DNA from 2 places in the Streptomyces sp. SUK 48 genome. Region 1 is predicted to be linked to the other one. Evidence: riboswitches for the same ligand, from Rfam matches in the RefSeq annotation. Region 1 holds a riboswitch; the other holds the start of a gene.
The links. A riboswitch is a leader RNA that binds a small molecule or an ion and turns the genes downstream of it on or off. The one in region 1 is predicted to bind ZMP and ZTP.
Positions count from the first base shown of each region.

Region 1 (7,779 bases):
GTTCGAGCAGCTTCGCGTCCAGCCCCTGCCGGGCGGCGATGTCCAGCCGCACCATCGCCTTGTAGACGTCCGGAGCGTGCTCGCTCCAGTTCAGACGGGGGGCGTGCTCGATGGCGTACTCGGTGTTCTCGTGCGTGTTCATGCCTCCACCGTAGAAGCGAGGCAGCCCAGGAGTATGGTCCATTTCCATGGCGGAATCGTGGGCCACTTTGGGCGTCGACCTGCATCTGGAACCGGCCGGCCCGGGCGGGCTGCGCCGGGGGCTGACCGATGCCCTGCGCGAGGCGGTCCGCACCGGCCGGCTCGCCCCCGGCACCCGGCTGCCCTCCTCCCGGAGCCTCGCCGCCGACCTCGGCGTCGCCCGCAACACCGTCGGCGAGGCGTACGCCGACCTGGTCGCCGAGGGCTGGCTCACCGCCCGGCAGGGCTCCGGCACCCGGGTCGCCGAACGCGCCGTGGTCCCGCCGAGCGGCCCCGCCCGCCGCCCCCGCGTGCCGGCCCGGCCCGCCCACAACCTCGTCCCCGGCACCCCCGACCTCGCCGCGTTCCCGCGCGCCGAGTGGGCGAGGGCCGCCCGCCGCGCCCTGACCGCCGCCCCCAACGAGGCCCTGGGCTACGGCGATCCGCGCGGCCGCGTCGAACTGCGCACCGCCCTCGCCGGCTATCTCGCCCGCGTCCGGGGCGTGCGCTGCGACCCGGACGACCTGGTCGTCACCGCGGGCTTCTCGCACGCCCTGCGCCTCCTCGGCCCGGTGCTGCGCGCCCGCGGGACGCGCTCGGTGGCCGTCGAGTCGTACGGCCTCGACGTCTACTGGGGCCTCCTTGAGGCCGCGGGTCTGGCGACCCCCGCCCTGCCCTGGGACGAACTCGGCACCGATCCGCGCCCGTTGACCTCCAAGGGTGCCGTACTCCTCACCCCCGCCCACCAGTTCCCGATGGGCCTGCCCCTGCACCCCGACCGGCGCGCGGCCGTCGTGGACTGGGCGCGGCGCACCGACTCCCTCGTCCTGGAGGACGACTACGACGGCGAGTTCCGCTACGACCGCCAGCCCGTCGGCGCCCTCCAGGGCCTCGACCCCGACCGTGTCGTCTACCTCGGCACCGCCAGCAAATCCCTCGCCCCGGGCATCCGGCTGGGCTGGATGGTCCTGCCGCCGGCCCTCACCCGCGAGGTGCTCACGGCCAAGGGCCACGCCGACACCGTGGGCGTCCTCGAACAGCTCACCCTCGCCGAGTTCCTCACCTCGGGGGCGTACGACCGCCAGGTCCGCGCCGCCCGCTCGCGCTACCGGCGCCGCCGCGACGCCCTCGCCGCGGCCGTCGCCGAACGCGCCCCCGGCGTCCGGGTCACCGGGGTCGCCGCGGGCCTGCACGCGCTGCTGCGGCTGCCCCCGGGCACCGAGTCCTCCGTCGTCCAGGCCGCCGCCTGGCAGGGGCTCGCCCTGCACGGACTCTCCTTCCACCGCCATCCCGAGGCCGTCGCCGAGCCGGTGGACGCGCTGGTGGTGGGGTACGGGACGCCGCCGGACAGCGCGTGGGCGGGGGCGCTGGAGGCGCTGTGCAGGGTGCTGCCCTAGGGAGCGGCCCGCGGGTCAGCCGGTGACCGGGCGGAAGACCAGGAAGAAGAACCGGGCGCCCGGCGAACCCAGCGGCTGCGCGGCGCACAGGGTCACCAGGCCCCGCGCGGCGGGAGCGTGCCGGGCGCAGCACCGGTCGTCGTCGGCGGCGGCGAGTCCCGCGTGCCGCACCGGCCGGGTGTCCCCGTCCTGCTGCACATAGGTGATGTCGTGGCGGCGGTAGATGGGCCCCACCACGGGGTCGTCGTTCACCTCCGCGTCCAGCTGCCGCAGATCGGGGTTGTCCGGGTGGGCCGCCACCGCCGCCCGCAGCTGGGCCGCGACCGGCGCCGCCCACCGCTCCGCCCAGTCCAGCAGATGGTGCTCGCGCGCCTCCTCGCGCAGCAGCATCCAGCGCATCACGTTCCGCTCGGGCACCGCGGGCTCCGCGCCCTCGGCGCGGGGGAACATGCGCAGGAAGTCGTCGTTCCAGGCGAGGAGGTTCCACGCCACGTCGTTGACGTAGCAGGGCACGCCGGACACGCCCTGGACGGCCGTGAACCAGGCCGGGTCGACCCGGGTACCGGCCTCGGGGTTCATGGGGACCGGCGGCTCGTGGCCCAGCGCGTAGACGTACAGCGCGCCGCGCTCCGGCTCGGCCATGCGCAGCACGGTGGAGACCGCGTCGAGGAACTCGGGCGCGGGGGAGGGCATGTCGCCCCGCTCCAGCTGTGCGTAGGTGCGCTCGGAGACGTACAGCGCGTGCGCCACCTGGGCCTGGGAGAGCCCGGCGGACCGGCGGCCGCGGCCGGTGCGGCGGGGCCAGCCCAGCTCGGTGGGGTCGATCAGCGAGCGCTTGTGCCGCAGCAGCGACCGCAGGGCTTCCCTGTCCATCCCCGACTCCCTCTCGGCGCGGGCCGCCACACCGGCGGCCCGGAAAATATCGGAAGTCTACGTTCCTGAAAATCCAGTTCCGGAAAATGAGGTTCCTGGTCACGGGCGGGCGGTTGGCGCAGGATGGTCCGCGGACCGGTTGCGCTGCGGGGGGCGCAGCCGGTCCGCCGCTTTTCCGGGACCTGTTCAGCGGGCGCCCCCGCCGGCCGGGCGCTCGCCCGCGGCCTACCGCGCGGTCTGTGACGGCCGCTCCGCCGGTTCCGCCTCCGGGGCCTCGCCGAAGCGGGCCAGGGCCAGGGCGCCGGCCACCGCCACCGCGAAGCCGAGGACGGCCAGCCAGGCCATGCCCTCGCGGGTGCGGTCGCCGAGCCAGACGACGCCGATCGCGGCGGGGCCGAGCGTCTCGCCGAGCACCATCCCGGCCGTCGCCGTCGTGACCGAGCCGCGCTGGAGGGCCGAGGTCAGCAGGATGAACGCGGCACCGCCACCGATCAGCAGGGCGTACGTCGCGGGGTTGGTGAGCAGCGCGGTGGGCGCGAGGCTGTCGATCAGCCGGACCGTCACCTCGACCACCCCGAACCCGCACCCGGCGCCGAGCCCGAGCACCAGCCCCCGCGCCGGACCGGACAGCCGCCCGCCCGCGAGCCCGAGCAGCAGCAGCCCGAGCGCCACCGCGAGCATCACCCACCGCAGGGTGTCCGACCCGTCCTTGCCGCCCTCCGGGCCGGAGGCCAGGCCCAGCATCGCGAGCCCGGCGCACACCACGCCCACCGCGCCCCACTCCACACCGCGCAGCCGCACGTCCAGCAGCCGCGCCGCGACCACCGCCGTCACCGCGAGGCTGGCCGCGAGGGCGGCGCCGACCGCGTAGATCGGCAGCGAGCGCAGCGCCACGATCTGGAACAGGAACCCCAGCCCGTCCAGCCCGAGCCCGGCGATGTACCGCCACTGCCGCAACGCCCGCAGCAGCAGCGCCGCCTCACCGCCACCACCGGGACCGGCCTGCCGCGCCGCCACCGCCTGCAACACCGTCGCGGTACCAAAACAGACCGCCGCGCCTAGGGCGCACACCATTCCAAAGAGCACAAAGGGACTCTAAAGGAGGCCCGCCACCGTCCTGTCATGCTCACCCCCCTTGGCCGGTTCTCATACCGGTCTCTAGGCTTGCCGCACCGCACATCGCACACGGGGGAGACACGAACATGGCCGAAACCAGGCGACGGCTGCGCTCCGGCGCGGTGGTCCTCGGCGGCGTCGGCCTGCTGGCCGCCGCGCTCACCGCCTGCTCGTCCCAGCCGGACAAGCGCTGCGTGGACCAGAGCAGCTACACGTACGCCAAGGGCTACAAGGTCGTCTCCGACAAGAACTGCAAGGCGGTCAAGTCGGCGGTCAACGGCGCCTGGTACTACGGCGGCAAGAAGAAGGGCTCCTGGGTGAGCGGCGGTTCCTTCACCAAGCCCCGCCACAGCTCGGGCCACTCCACCCACCACTCCTCGACGCACTACGGCTCCGGCTCCGGCGGGGTGCACCGCGGCGGCTTCGGCGGCGGCTCGCGCAGCTCCGGCGGCTGACCGGGACCGCCGTATGGAACGCCGTACCATCACCCCCCGCCCGGACTGGCAGCGCACCGTCGAGGAACAGGGCCTGATCTACCCGCTCACCCGCCATCCCGACGGGAGCCTGCGCCCCTACTGGGACGAGAGCGCGTACTACGTCTTCTCGCTGCCCGAGGTCGAGGCGCTGGAGGAGACGGTCGCCGAACTGCACGCCATGTGCCTGGCGGCGGCCGGCCACCTCGTGGAGCGGGGCCGCCTCGCCGACCTCGGCATCACCGACCCCGCCGTCGCCGCCGCGGTCACCGAGTCCTGGCACCGCCGCGCCGAACTCCCCTCCTTCTACGGCCGGTTCGACCTGCGCTACGACGGCACCGGCCCCGCCAAGCTGCTGGAGTACAACGCGGACACCCCCACCTCCCTGGTGGAGGCCGCCTCCCCGCAGTGGTTCTGGATGGAGGACCGCTTCCCCGGCGCGGACCAGTGGAACTCGCTGCACGAACGCCTGGTGGAGTCCTGGCGCAGGCAGTCCGCGCTGCTCCCGCCCGGCAGCCCGCTGCACTTCGCGCACTCCGCCGCCGACGAGCTGGGCGAGGACCTGATGACGGTCGCCTATCTGAAGGAGACCGCGGAGCAGGCGGGCCTGGAGACCGACTGGCTCGCCATGGAGGAGATCGGCTGGGACACCCTCTCCGGCCGGTTCGTGGACAACCGGCTGCGGTTCATCCGCGCCCTCTTCAAGCTCTACCCCTGGGAATGGCTCACCACCGACGCCTTCGGCGGCCATGTCCTGGACACCCTGGACAACGGCGGCGGCACCGGCAGCACCCTGTGGATCGAGCCCGCCTGGAAGATGCTCCTGAGCAACAAGGCCCTGCTGGCCGTCCTGTGGGAGCTCTACCCCGGCCACCCCAGCCTCCTGCCCTCCTACCTCGACGGCCCCCGCGAGCTCGCCGCCACCACCGGCTACGCCGCCAAGCCCCTGCTGGGCCGCGAGGGCGAGGGCGTCACCCTGCACCCGCCGGGCGGCCCGCCCGCCGTCCGCCCCGAGCCCTGCTGCTACCAGGGGCTCGCGCCGCTGCCCGCCTTCGACGGCAACCACGTCGTCCTCGGCGCCTGGGTCATCGACGGCGAGCCCGCGGGCCTCGGCATCCGCGAGTCGTCGGGCCCCGTCACCGACGGGTACGCGCGCTTCCTGCCGCACGTCATCCTCTGAACGGAGCCGTCCGCATCCACTGAGCGGGCCGTCCGCGCTCTCGCCCGCATGGTGGACGCCGGATCTCCGCCCTCCGGGCGGGCCGGTACGCTGAGCCACGGGCCGTGACTGGCGCGCTGGGATGGGACGGACCATCGGGGAGCGGCCTTGCTGGAAACAGTGCCGTGCGCCTGGGCCGAACGTGAACGCCGAAACGCACCCCGTCCGGAGGTCCCCATGCCAGAGCAGCCCCTGTCCACCGAGTCCACCGCCTTCCGCGCCGCCCTCGACGTGATCCGCGCCGTGGAGCCCCGGGTCGCCGACGCCATCGGCCAGGAGGTCACCGACCAGCGCGCGATGCTCAAGCTGATCGCCTCCGAGAACTACGCCTCCCCGGCGACCCTCCTCGCGATGGGCAACTGGTTCAGCGACAAGTACGCCGAGGGCACCGTCGGCCGCCGCTTCTACGCCGGCTGCCGCAACGTGGACACCGTGGAGTCCCTGGCCGCCGAGCACGCCCGCGAGCTCTTCGGCGCCCGGCACGCCTACGTCCAGCCGCACTCCGGCATCGACGCCAACCTCGTCGCCTTCTGGGCCGTACTCGCCGACCGGGTCGAGGTCCCCTTCCTGGCGAAGACCGGCGCCCGCCAGGTCAACGACCTCTCCGACGCGGACTGGGCCGAGCTGCGCCAGGCGTTCGGCAACCAGCGGATGCTCGGCATGTCCCTGGACGCCGGCGGCCACCTCACCCACGGCTTCCGCCCGAACATCTCCGGCAAGATGTTCGACCAGCGCTCCTACGGCACCGACCCCGCGACCGGCCTCATCGACTACGAGGCGCTGCGCGCCCAGGCCCGCGAGTTCAAGCCGCTGATCATCGTGGCGGGCTACTCGGCGTACCCCCGGCTGGTGAACTTCCGGATCATGCGCGAGATCGCCGACGAGGTCGGCGCGACCCTCATGGTCGACATGGCCCACTTCGCCGGTCTCGTCGCGGGCAAGGTCCTCACCGGCGACTTCGACCCGGTCCCGCACGCCCAGATCGTCACCACCACCACCCACAAGTCGCTGCGCGGCCCGCGCGGCGGCATGGTGCTGTGCGACGACTCCCTCAAGGACCAGGTCGACCGCGGCTGCCCGATGGTCCTCGGCGGCCCGCTGCCGCACGTCATGGCCGCCAAGGCGGTCGCCCTGGCCGAGGCCCGGCAGCCCGCGTTCCAGGACTACGCGCAGCGCATCGTGGACAACGCCCGGGCGCTGGCCGAGGGCCTGACGCGGCGGGGCGCGACCCTCGTCACCGGGGGCACCGACAACCACCTCAACCTGATCGACGTCGCCGGCTCCTACGGCCTCACCGGCCGCCAGGCCGAGGCCGCCCTCCTCGACTCCGGCATCGTCACCAACCGCAACGCCATCCCGGCCGACCCCAACGGCGCCTGGTACACCTCCGGCATCCGCATCGGCACGCCCGCCCTGACCACCCGCGGCCTGGGCACGGCGGAGATGGACGAGGTGGCCGGACTGATCGACCGCGTCCTCGCGGCCACCGAACCGGGCACCACCAAGTCCGGCGCCCCGAGCAAGGCGTCCCACGTCCTGGACGAGAAGGTCTCCGAGGAGATCGCCCAGCGCGCCACCGACCTGGTCGCGGGCTTCCCGCTCTACCCGGAAGTCGACCTGGGCTGATCGACGCCGTCGGGGGCCATGCCCCGGGGGCGCGGGGAACTGCGCGACCGGTCACCAGCGGTCCGCAGTCCCCGGCGTCCCCGCCCCCCGCCTCCCGGGACGTTCCCGCACCGCCCCCGCCTCCCGGGCCGATCCCACCCTCGGCCGATGAGAGAATGGGCGGCATGGCCCCCGCTGAAAAGCCCCGCGTGCTCTCCGGTATCCAGCCCACCGCCGGCTCGTTCCACCTCGGCAACTACCTCGGCGCCGTCCGCCAGTGGGTATCCCTCCAGGAGACCCACGACGCCTTCTACATGGTCGTCGACCTGCACGCGATCACCGTGCCCCAGGACCCCAAGGAGCTGCGGGCCAACACCCGCCTGGCCGCCGCCCAGCTCCTCGCCGCCGGACTGGACCCGGAGCGCTGCACCCTGTTCGTGCAGAGCCATGTGCCCGAGCACGCCGAGCTGGCCTGGGTGATGAACTGCCTCACCGGCTTCGGCGAGGCCAGCCGCATGACCCAGTTCAAGGACAAGTCCGCCAAGCAGGGCGCCGAGCGCGCCTCGGTCGGCCTGTTCACGTACCCGATCCTCCAGGTCGCGGACATCCTGCTGTACCAGGCCAACCAGGTGCCGGTGGGCGAGGACCAGCGCCAGCACATCGAGCTGACCCGGGACCTGGCCGAGCGTTTCAACGGCCGCTTCGGGCAGACGTTCACGATCCCGGCGCCGTACATCCTCAAGGAGACGGCGAAGATCTACGACCTCCAGGACCCGTCGATCAAGATGAGCAAGTCGGCGTCCACGCCGAAGGGCCTGATCAACCTCCTGGACGAGCCGAAGACCACCGCCAAGAAGGTCAAGAGCGCGGTCACCGACACCGACACCGTCATCCGCTACGACGCGCAGGCCAAGCC
Region 1 covers NZ_CP045740.1:3,379,920-3,387,698, reverse strand. The annotation lists gene GHR20_RS14370 (carboxymuconolactone decarboxylase family protein) at 1-142, opposite strand, end outside; gene GHR20_RS14365 (PLP-dependent aminotransferase family protein) at 189-1,577, shown strand; gene GHR20_RS14360 (helix-turn-helix domain-containing protein) at 1,593-2,450, opposite strand; gene GHR20_RS14355 (DMT family transporter) at 2,676-3,524, opposite strand; gene GHR20_RS14350 (hypothetical protein) at 3,653-4,021, shown strand; gene GHR20_RS14345 (glutathionylspermidine synthase family protein) at 4,035-5,219, shown strand; ZMP/ZTP riboswitch at 5,314-5,402, shown strand; gene GHR20_RS14340 (glycine hydroxymethyltransferase) at 5,436-6,884, shown strand; gene trpS (tryptophan--tRNA ligase) at 7,040-7,779, shown strand, end outside.

Region 2 (7,779 bases), 2.9 Mb from region 1:
GTGGCCGCCGCCCGGTGCACGGCCTCGCCGCCGACGGCCAGCGAGCGCGAACCGTAGGTGTCCATGCCCTGCGGGGACGACCTGGTGTCGCCGTGCAGCACCTCGACGTCCTCGAACGGCACCCCGAGGACGTCCGCCGCGATCTGGCTCCAGCAGGTCACGTGGCCCTGCCCGTGCGGGCTGGTCCCGGTGACCACCTCGACCTTGCCGGTGGGCAGCATCCGGACGCTCGCCGCCTCCCAGCCGCCCGCGCCGTACCTGAGGTCGCGCAGCACCCGGCTCGGCGCCAGGCCGCACATCTCCGTGAACGTGGACACGCCGATGCCGAGGCGCACCGGGTCGCCGCGCTCGGCGCGCTCCCGCTGCTCGGCGCGCAGCGCGTCGTAGCCGAACAGGGCGAGGGCCTTCGCGGTGGCCGCCTCGTAGTCGCCGCTGTCGTAGGTCAGCCCGGCGATCGTGGTGTACGGGAACTCCTCGTGCCGGATCCAGTTGCGGCGCCGCAACTCCACCGGGTCCAGGCCCAGTTCGGCCGCCAGTTCGTCCATGATCCGCTCGATGGCGAACGTGGCCTCCGGGCGGCCGGCGCCCCGGTAGGCGTCGGTGGGAGTGCGGGTGGTGAAGACGCCGGTGCACCGGAACTCGTAGGAGTCCATCTTGTAGATCGCCGGGTACATGAACGCGCCCAGGATCGGGATGCCCGGTGTGACCAGCATCAGATAGGCGCCCATGTCCGCGAGCAGATCCACCTTCAGGCCGAGCAGCCGGCCCTCCCGGGTGGCCGCGACCTCGATGTCCTGGATCATGCCGCGCCCGTGGTGGGTGGCGAGATAGCCCTCGGAGCGGGACTCGGTCCACTTCACCGGCCGCCCCAGCTGGCGGGCGACCGCGAGGGCCAGCACCTCCTCGCCGTACACCTGGAGCTTGGAGCCGAAGCCGCCGCCCACGTCCGGGGCGATCACCCGCAGCTTGTGCTCCGGGACGCCGGTGACCGTGGCGAGCATGATCCGCAGGATGTGCGGGATCTGGGTGGCCGAGTACACCGTGTACTCGCCGGAGGCGGCGAGCGGGGTGACCACGACCGCGCGCGGCTCCATGGCGTTGGGGATGAGCCGCTGCTGGTGGAAGCGCCGCCGGACCGTGACCTCGGCGCGCTCGCGGACCGCCGCGAAGCTCTCGCCGGTGGCCAGCGGCCAGGTGTAGCAGCGGTTGGTGCCCTGGTCGGAGTGGACCAGCGGGGCGCCCTCGGCGAGCGCGTCCTCCAGGTCGAGGACCGGGGGCAGCGGGTCGTAGTCGACCTCGACCGCCTCCAGCGCGTCGGCCGCCGCGTACCGGTCGCGGGCCACGACGACGGCCACCGGGTCGCCCGCGTAGCGGACCTCGTCCACCGCGATCGGCGGATGGCCGGGCAGCACGATGTCCTCGGTCACCGGCCACGCGCAGGGCAGCGAGCCGAGCCCCTCCGCGAGGTCCGCGCCGCTGAACGCGGCGAGGACACCGGGGCGTTCGAGCGCGGGGGCGACATTGACGCGGGTGACGCGGGCGTGCGCCATCGGGCTGCGCAGGATGGCCAGGTGCAGCAGCCCGGCGACCTGGATGTTGTCGGTCCAGGTGGTCTGGCCCGTGATCAGCCGGGCGTCCTCCTTGCGCAGCCGGGACCGGCCGACCTCCCGCCCGGCCTCGCCCGCCACGGCCTGCCCGGTCATGCCCGCACCTCCTCGGTGGCCTGCGCCCCGGGCGCGTCCCCCGCGCGGGAGCCGGGCTCGGGGCCGTCCTGCCCACCGGCGGCGGCGAGCACCGCGCGGACGATGTTCTGGTAGCCGGTGCAGCGGCAGAGGTTCCCCTCCAGGGCGTCGCGCACCTCCTCGGCGGTGGGGCGCGGGTTCTCCCGCAGCAGATCGCGCGCCGCCATGATCATGCCGGGGGTGCAGTAGCCGCACTGGAGCGCGTGCTGCTCGTGGAACGCGCGCTGGAGCGGCGTCCACCCGCCGTCCGCCGCCAGGCCCTGCACGGTCGTCACCGCGCAGCCGTCCGCCTGGACGGCCAGCACCGAGCAGCTCTTGGCGGTCGCGCCGTCCAGGTCGACCGTGCACGCGCCGCAGCTGGAGGTGTCGCAGCCGATCGGGGTGCCGGTCAGACCGAGGCGGTCCCGCAGATAGTGGGCGAGGAGCAGCCGCGGCTCCACGTCGTCCTCGTAGACCGTGCCGTCCACCGTCACCTTGATGTGCGTCATGTGCCCTCCAGACCGTGCGGGCAGGAGTCGATATCAGCCGGTCCGGCATGATGTAGGTCACTCTATGGCCGGGCCGTGGACCCGGCGAGCGCTGCGCCGTCCGATCCGTTGAGCGTTCATCCATTGCCATTGCCATTGCCATTGCCATTGCCGGTGCCGGTGCCGGTGCCGGTGCCGGGGTCCGGTCCGCCGCCGGCTCGATGTCCGGCGGGAGCCGTTCGGCGCGCGCGATCGCGCCGGAACTGGTCTGCTGGTCGAGGGGCGGGCCGTCGTACCGCCCCGCCGGGCCGAGCGGCGGCCGTCACCCATCGACCGGCCGCCCCGCCCACGCTCGTACCCCCTTCTCGGGAGAGATCCATGAGCAGTTATCGAGTCGCCCAGGTGACCGCCGCGAACGGCACGTTCGAGGTGGTCGAGCGCGAGGTGCCGCGGCCGGGGCCCGGCCAGGTGCGGATCGCCGTCGAGGCGTGCGGCGTCTGCCACAGCGACGCGCTGTTCGTGAGCGCGGCGGTGCCCGGCATCACCTTCCCCGAGGTGCCCGGGCACGAGATCGCCGGGCGGATCGCGGAACTGGGCGAGGGGGCGGGCGAGCGCGGGTGGCAGGTCGGCGACCGGGTGGCCGTGGGCTGGTTCGGCGGCAGCTGCGGCCACTGCCGGGCCTGCCGCGAGGGCGACTTCATCGTGTGCGAGACCCTCAAGGTGCCGGGCTGGGCCTACGACGGCGGCTTCGGCGAGCAGGTGATCGCGCCCGTCGACGCCCTGGCCCGGATCCCGGACGCGCTCGCCGCGAGCGACGCGGGGCCGCTGGCCTGCGCCGGGGTGACCACGTTCAACGGGCTGCGGCGCAGCGCGGGACGTCCCGGCGACCTGGTCGCGGTGCTGGGCCTCGGCGGCCTCGGGCACCTCGGCGTGCAGTACGCGGTCGCGATGGGCTTCGAGACGGTGGCGATCGCCCGCGGCCCCCAGAAGGCGGAATTCGCCAAGCAGCTCGGCGCCCACCACTACGTCGACAGCACCGCCGCCACCCCGGTCGCCGAGGCGCTCCAGTCCCTCGGCGGCGCCAAGGTCGTCCTCGCCACCGCCGGCAACTCCGACGCCATCTCCGCCACGGTGGACGGCCTGACCCACCGCGGCGAACTGGTCGTCATCGGCGCGGACACCGCCCCCTCGGCATCAACCCCAACCAGCTCCTCATGGCCGCCCGCGTGGTCCGGGGCCACCCCTCCGGGACCTCGCGGGACATCGAGGACACCATGGCCTTCAGCGTCCTGAACGGCATCCGCCCGATGACGGAGAAGGTCCCGCTGACGGAGGCGGACGCGGCGTACCGGAAGATGATGTCGGGCGGCGCGAGGTTCAGGATGGTACTGACGGACGGGTGAGCCGGGGCGGTAACACCGGCCCCTCGCCCCCTTCCGCCGTCAGGCCGCCCCGGCCCCTCCGGCCGCGGCCTCCGCCGCCGTCACCGTCTGCTCCAGCAGCGTGGCGATCGTCATCGGGCCGACACCGCCCGGCACCGGGGTGATCAGGGAGGCCCGTTCGACGGCCGAGTCGAAGTCGACGTCGCCCACGTTCCCGGCGTTGTAACCGGCGTCGATCACGACCGCGCCGGGCTTGATGTCCTGGCCCCGCAGCAGCCGCGGCCGGCCGACCGCGGCGACGACGATGTCCGCCTCGCGGACCGCCGCCGACAGATCCCGGGTGCGCGAATGGCAGTACGTCACCGTCGCGTCCCTGGCCAGCAGCAGCATGCCCACCGGCTTGCCGAGGATCGCGCTGCGGCCCACCACCACGGCCCGCTTCCCGGCCGGGTCGACGCCGTACTCGTCCAGCAGCCGCAGGATGCCGCCCGGCGTGCAGGACACGAAGCCCGGCAGACCGAAGCTCATCGCGGCGAACGAGGCGAAGGTGACCCCGTCGACGTCCTTGCCGGGCGCGATCGCCTCGAACGCGGCCCGCTCGTCCACGTGGTCGCCCACCGGGTGCTGGAGCAGAATTCCGTGCACGGCCGGATCGGCGGACAACTCCCGCAGCGTGCCCACCAGTTCGGCGGTGGACGTGCTCGCGGGCAGCGCCACGTGCCGGGAGGTGATGCCGGCCTTGCGGCAGCGGTTCTGCTTCATCCGGACGTACGTCACGGACGCCGGGTCCTCGCCCACCAGCACGGTCGCGAGACAGGGCACCACGCCGGTGCGCGCGGTGAGTTCCGCCGCCCTGCGCGCGGTGTCCTCGACGATGCGACGGGCGAGGGCGGTTCCGTCCATGAGACGGGCCTGGGTCATGCGGCACACTCCTGAGCTGGATCGATGTCATTCGCCCAGGCGCGCGGCAACCCTACGGACCGCTCCCCGGTGGTACTCCACCCAAGCGCCAGTCACGGCCCGGGTACAGCGTAGCCGAGGCGGGTACGAGGCCGAGGAGCGGGCGTGACGACGCCTGGGAGGCTCACCGCGTCCGGCCGCGCCGGAGCCGCGCCACCCGTGCCGTACGCGGCACCACGGCCGGCGGGCGTCCGCGCACCGCTCTCAGGACCGACCGCAGCACCGCCCTCGTCACCGGCACACCCGCCGCGCAGACCGGTGCCTGCCGCCGGGGCCGCGCCCGGCCCGCCACCGCGCGGGCCGAGAAAGTCCAGGTCAGCCGGGAGCTGACCTGGACCCGCGCGAACCTCCCGCCTACTCGTCCCATGCCTGGATCAGAATCTGCTCGGCGATCTTCCCGTCCCGCAGGGTGATCATCGACTCGGCGAGGACACGGGTGCCGTCCCCGTACTGGCAGGACTCGGTGAACGCGACGTGGTCGCCCTGCACCACGCACCGGTCCAGCTTGTGGATCATGTCGCGGCGGTAGACGTCGTCGAGCATCTCGGCGATCTCGCCGCGGCCGTGCAGGATCCTGGGGTGGCTGGGCTGGGTGTCGCGGTCGACGATACGGATCTCCGCGTCGTCCGCGTACAGGGACAGCAGGGTGTTCCCGGTGTTCCCCTCGATGCCCCGGCGCAGTGTCTCGGTGTCGAAGGCGGAGCCTGTCGCGGTGCCCATGGTGACCTCCTTCAGGCGCTCGCGGCCCGGCGGCGGACCGTACGGGCCCCGTCTTCGAGCGTCCCCCGGCCCGGCGGCCTCGGCAAGCGCACGGGGCGTGCTCCGCCTCACGAGTGAGCGCGGGCCGCCGCCCGTGTCCGGCCGGGGGTCCCGGCCGTTGCTGAGGGCATGATCTCAACACGCCGTATCGTCGCCGTCCTCGGTCTCGCCGCCGGGGTCACGGGCCTGGCCGCGCCCCTCGCAACCGCGGCCGACGCGAGCGCCTCGCACACCGGGCAGATCAACCCGATGACCGTGCTCGACTCGCTCACCACCGGCAACATCCCCGCGGAGCAGCGGGCCCAGATGCCCACGGCCTCCCAGCAGCTCAAGTCCCTGAACCAGGTCAGCCGGCTGGACCAGCTCAGCGAACTCCACCAGGTCACCGACATCGTGGCGCCGGTGACCGGCCTGCTGCCGTTGTAGGGGTCCGAGCCGCGACGGGTGCCTGACGCGCCGTCTCATGCCGGGGCGCCGCGCGGCCTCGTACCGCCGCCGTTCAGCACCGCCCAGTCCCGGGCCACGGCGTACGCCGCGCCGGGGGCCGGCGCGGTGCCCGGCGGCAGGTCCTCGGTCAGCGCCCGGGTCAGGGTGTCCGCCGGTCCCAGCTCCAGCCAGGTCCGCACCCCGTCCCGGTGCAGCAGGCCGGCCACGTCGGCGAACCGCCGGGTCCCCGGACCCGGCAGCCAGAACCCCGGATCGGCGGTCTCGGCGCCGACCGGGCGGTCGGTGACGTCGGAGACGAGGGGGAGCCGGGGCGGGCGGGGATGGAGGGTGGCCAGCGTACGGCCGTAGGCGGTGAGCAGCGCCTTCGGGGCCGCCTCGCCCGGGGCGGCGTCCAGCAGCCGGGCCAGCGTGCCGACCGCGTGGCAGCCGGCCGACGGGGAGAAGACCCCGGCGGCGCACGCGGCGGCCATCCGCCCGGCTCCATGTCCGAACAGCACATCAGGGCGGGCGCCCCAGCTCCGCAGCAGCCGGTACTGCGCCACCTGGAGCGCGAAGAGCGCCGGCCCCGCGTACGACGCCCGGCCCAGCAGCGCCGCCGTCCGGCTGCCGGGCTCCGCGAACATCACGCTTTTCAAAGGCAGTTCGAGATAGGGGTCCAGACGCGCGCACAGCTCGTCCAGCGTCTTCGCGAACAGCGGGAAAGCCGCCGCGAGTTCACGTTCCGTCCCGGGGCGCGGCGAGGCACCGGCCGAGAACAGGAAGGCGGTACGTCCCTTACGGCCATCAGCGAGCATGCCGCCAGGAAGACATGTCCGGGTAAGCGCCCGGACCAGCCGAGTTCCCGCACCTCGCAAAGGAATCGCCATCAGCGGACGTCGTCCTTCCCTCCGGTTCTTGCGCGATTCATAAGCGCGGTTCATCAGCGCTTCCCCGCTCCGGTCGGCCCGGCCAAGCCACCCCCCGGGGGAAAGATCCACGGTCACCGCCGTGGCCCGTCCCGGTGCCCATCGCACGCGCGTAGGGTCTGCACCGTAAGCACTCGATGGAAGGAACCAGACCATGGCGCAGGAAGTACGCGGCGTGATCGCACCGGGCAAGAACGAGCCCGTACGAGTCGAGACGATCGTGGTGCCCGATCCCGGGCCCGGCGAGGCCGTCGTACGCGTCCAAGCCTGCGGTGTCTGCCACACCGATCTGCACTACAAGCAGGGCGGCATCTCCGACGACTTCCCCTTCCTCCTCGGCCATGAGGCCGCCGGTGTGGTGGAGTCGGTCGGCGACGGTGTCACCGAGGTGGCCCCCGGTGACTTCGTCATCCTCAACTGGCGCGCGGTGTGCGGCCATTGCCGGGCCTGTCTGCGCGGCCGCCCCTGGTACTGCTTCAACACCCACAACGCGAAGCAGAAGATGACCCTCGCCGCCACCGGCCAGGAACTCTCCCCGGCTCTCGGCATCGGCGCGTTCGCCGAGAAGACCCTCGTCGCCGCAGGCCAGTGCACCAAGGTCGACCCGGCCGTCTCCCCGGCCGTCGCGGGCCTCCTCGGCTGCGGTGTGATGGCCGGCATCGGCGCCGCCATCAACACGGGCAACGTCGGCCGGGGCGACTCGGTCGCCGTCATCGGCTGCGGCGGCGTCGGCGACGCGGCCGTCGCCGGTGCGAGCCTCGCCGGCGCGGCGAAGATCATCGCCGTGGACATCGACGACCGCAAGCTGGAGAAGGCCCGCGCCCTCGGCGCCACGCACACCGTCAACTCCCGGCAGAACGACCCGGTCGAGGCCGTCCGCGAGCTGACCGGCGGCTTCGGCGCCGACGTCGTCATCGAGGCGGTCGGCCGCCCGGAGACGTACCAGCAGGCGTTCTACGCCCGCGACCTCGCCGGCACCGTCGTCCTCGTCGGCGTCCCCACCCCGGAGATGAAGCTCGAACTGCCCCTGCTGGACGTCTTCGGCCGCGGCGGCGCCCTCAAGTCCAGCTGGTACGGCGACTGCCTGCCCTCCCGCGACTTCCCGATGCTCATCGAC
Region 2 covers NZ_CP045740.1:440,811-448,589, reverse strand. The annotation lists gene GHR20_RS02000 (xanthine dehydrogenase family protein molybdopterin-binding subunit) at 1-1,703, opposite strand, end outside; gene GHR20_RS01995 ((2Fe-2S)-binding protein) at 1,700-2,230, opposite strand; partial or broken gene GHR20_RS01990 (alcohol dehydrogenase catalytic domain-containing protein) at 2,588-3,612, shown strand; gene GHR20_RS01985 (bifunctional 5,10-methylenetetrahydrofolate dehydrogenase/5,10-methenyltetrahydrofolate cyclohydrolase) at 3,652-4,512, opposite strand; ZMP/ZTP riboswitch at 4,539-4,618, opposite strand; gene GHR20_RS01980 (hypothetical protein) at 4,676-4,918, opposite strand; gene GHR20_RS01975 (nuclear transport factor 2 family protein) at 4,906-5,271, opposite strand; gene GHR20_RS01970 (hypothetical protein) at 5,440-5,736, shown strand; gene GHR20_RS01965 (acyltransferase domain-containing protein) at 5,772-6,551, opposite strand; gene GHR20_RS01960 (S-(hydroxymethyl)mycothiol dehydrogenase) at 6,817-7,779, shown strand, end outside.
Region 2: it holds a riboswitch for ZMP and ZTP, as region 1 does, so the genes downstream of both, GHR20_RS01985 (bifunctional 5,10-methylenetetrahydrofolate dehydrogenase/5,10-methenyltetrahydrofolate cyclohydrolase) here and GHR20_RS14340 (glycine hydroxymethyltransferase) in region 1, are expected to answer to the same signal.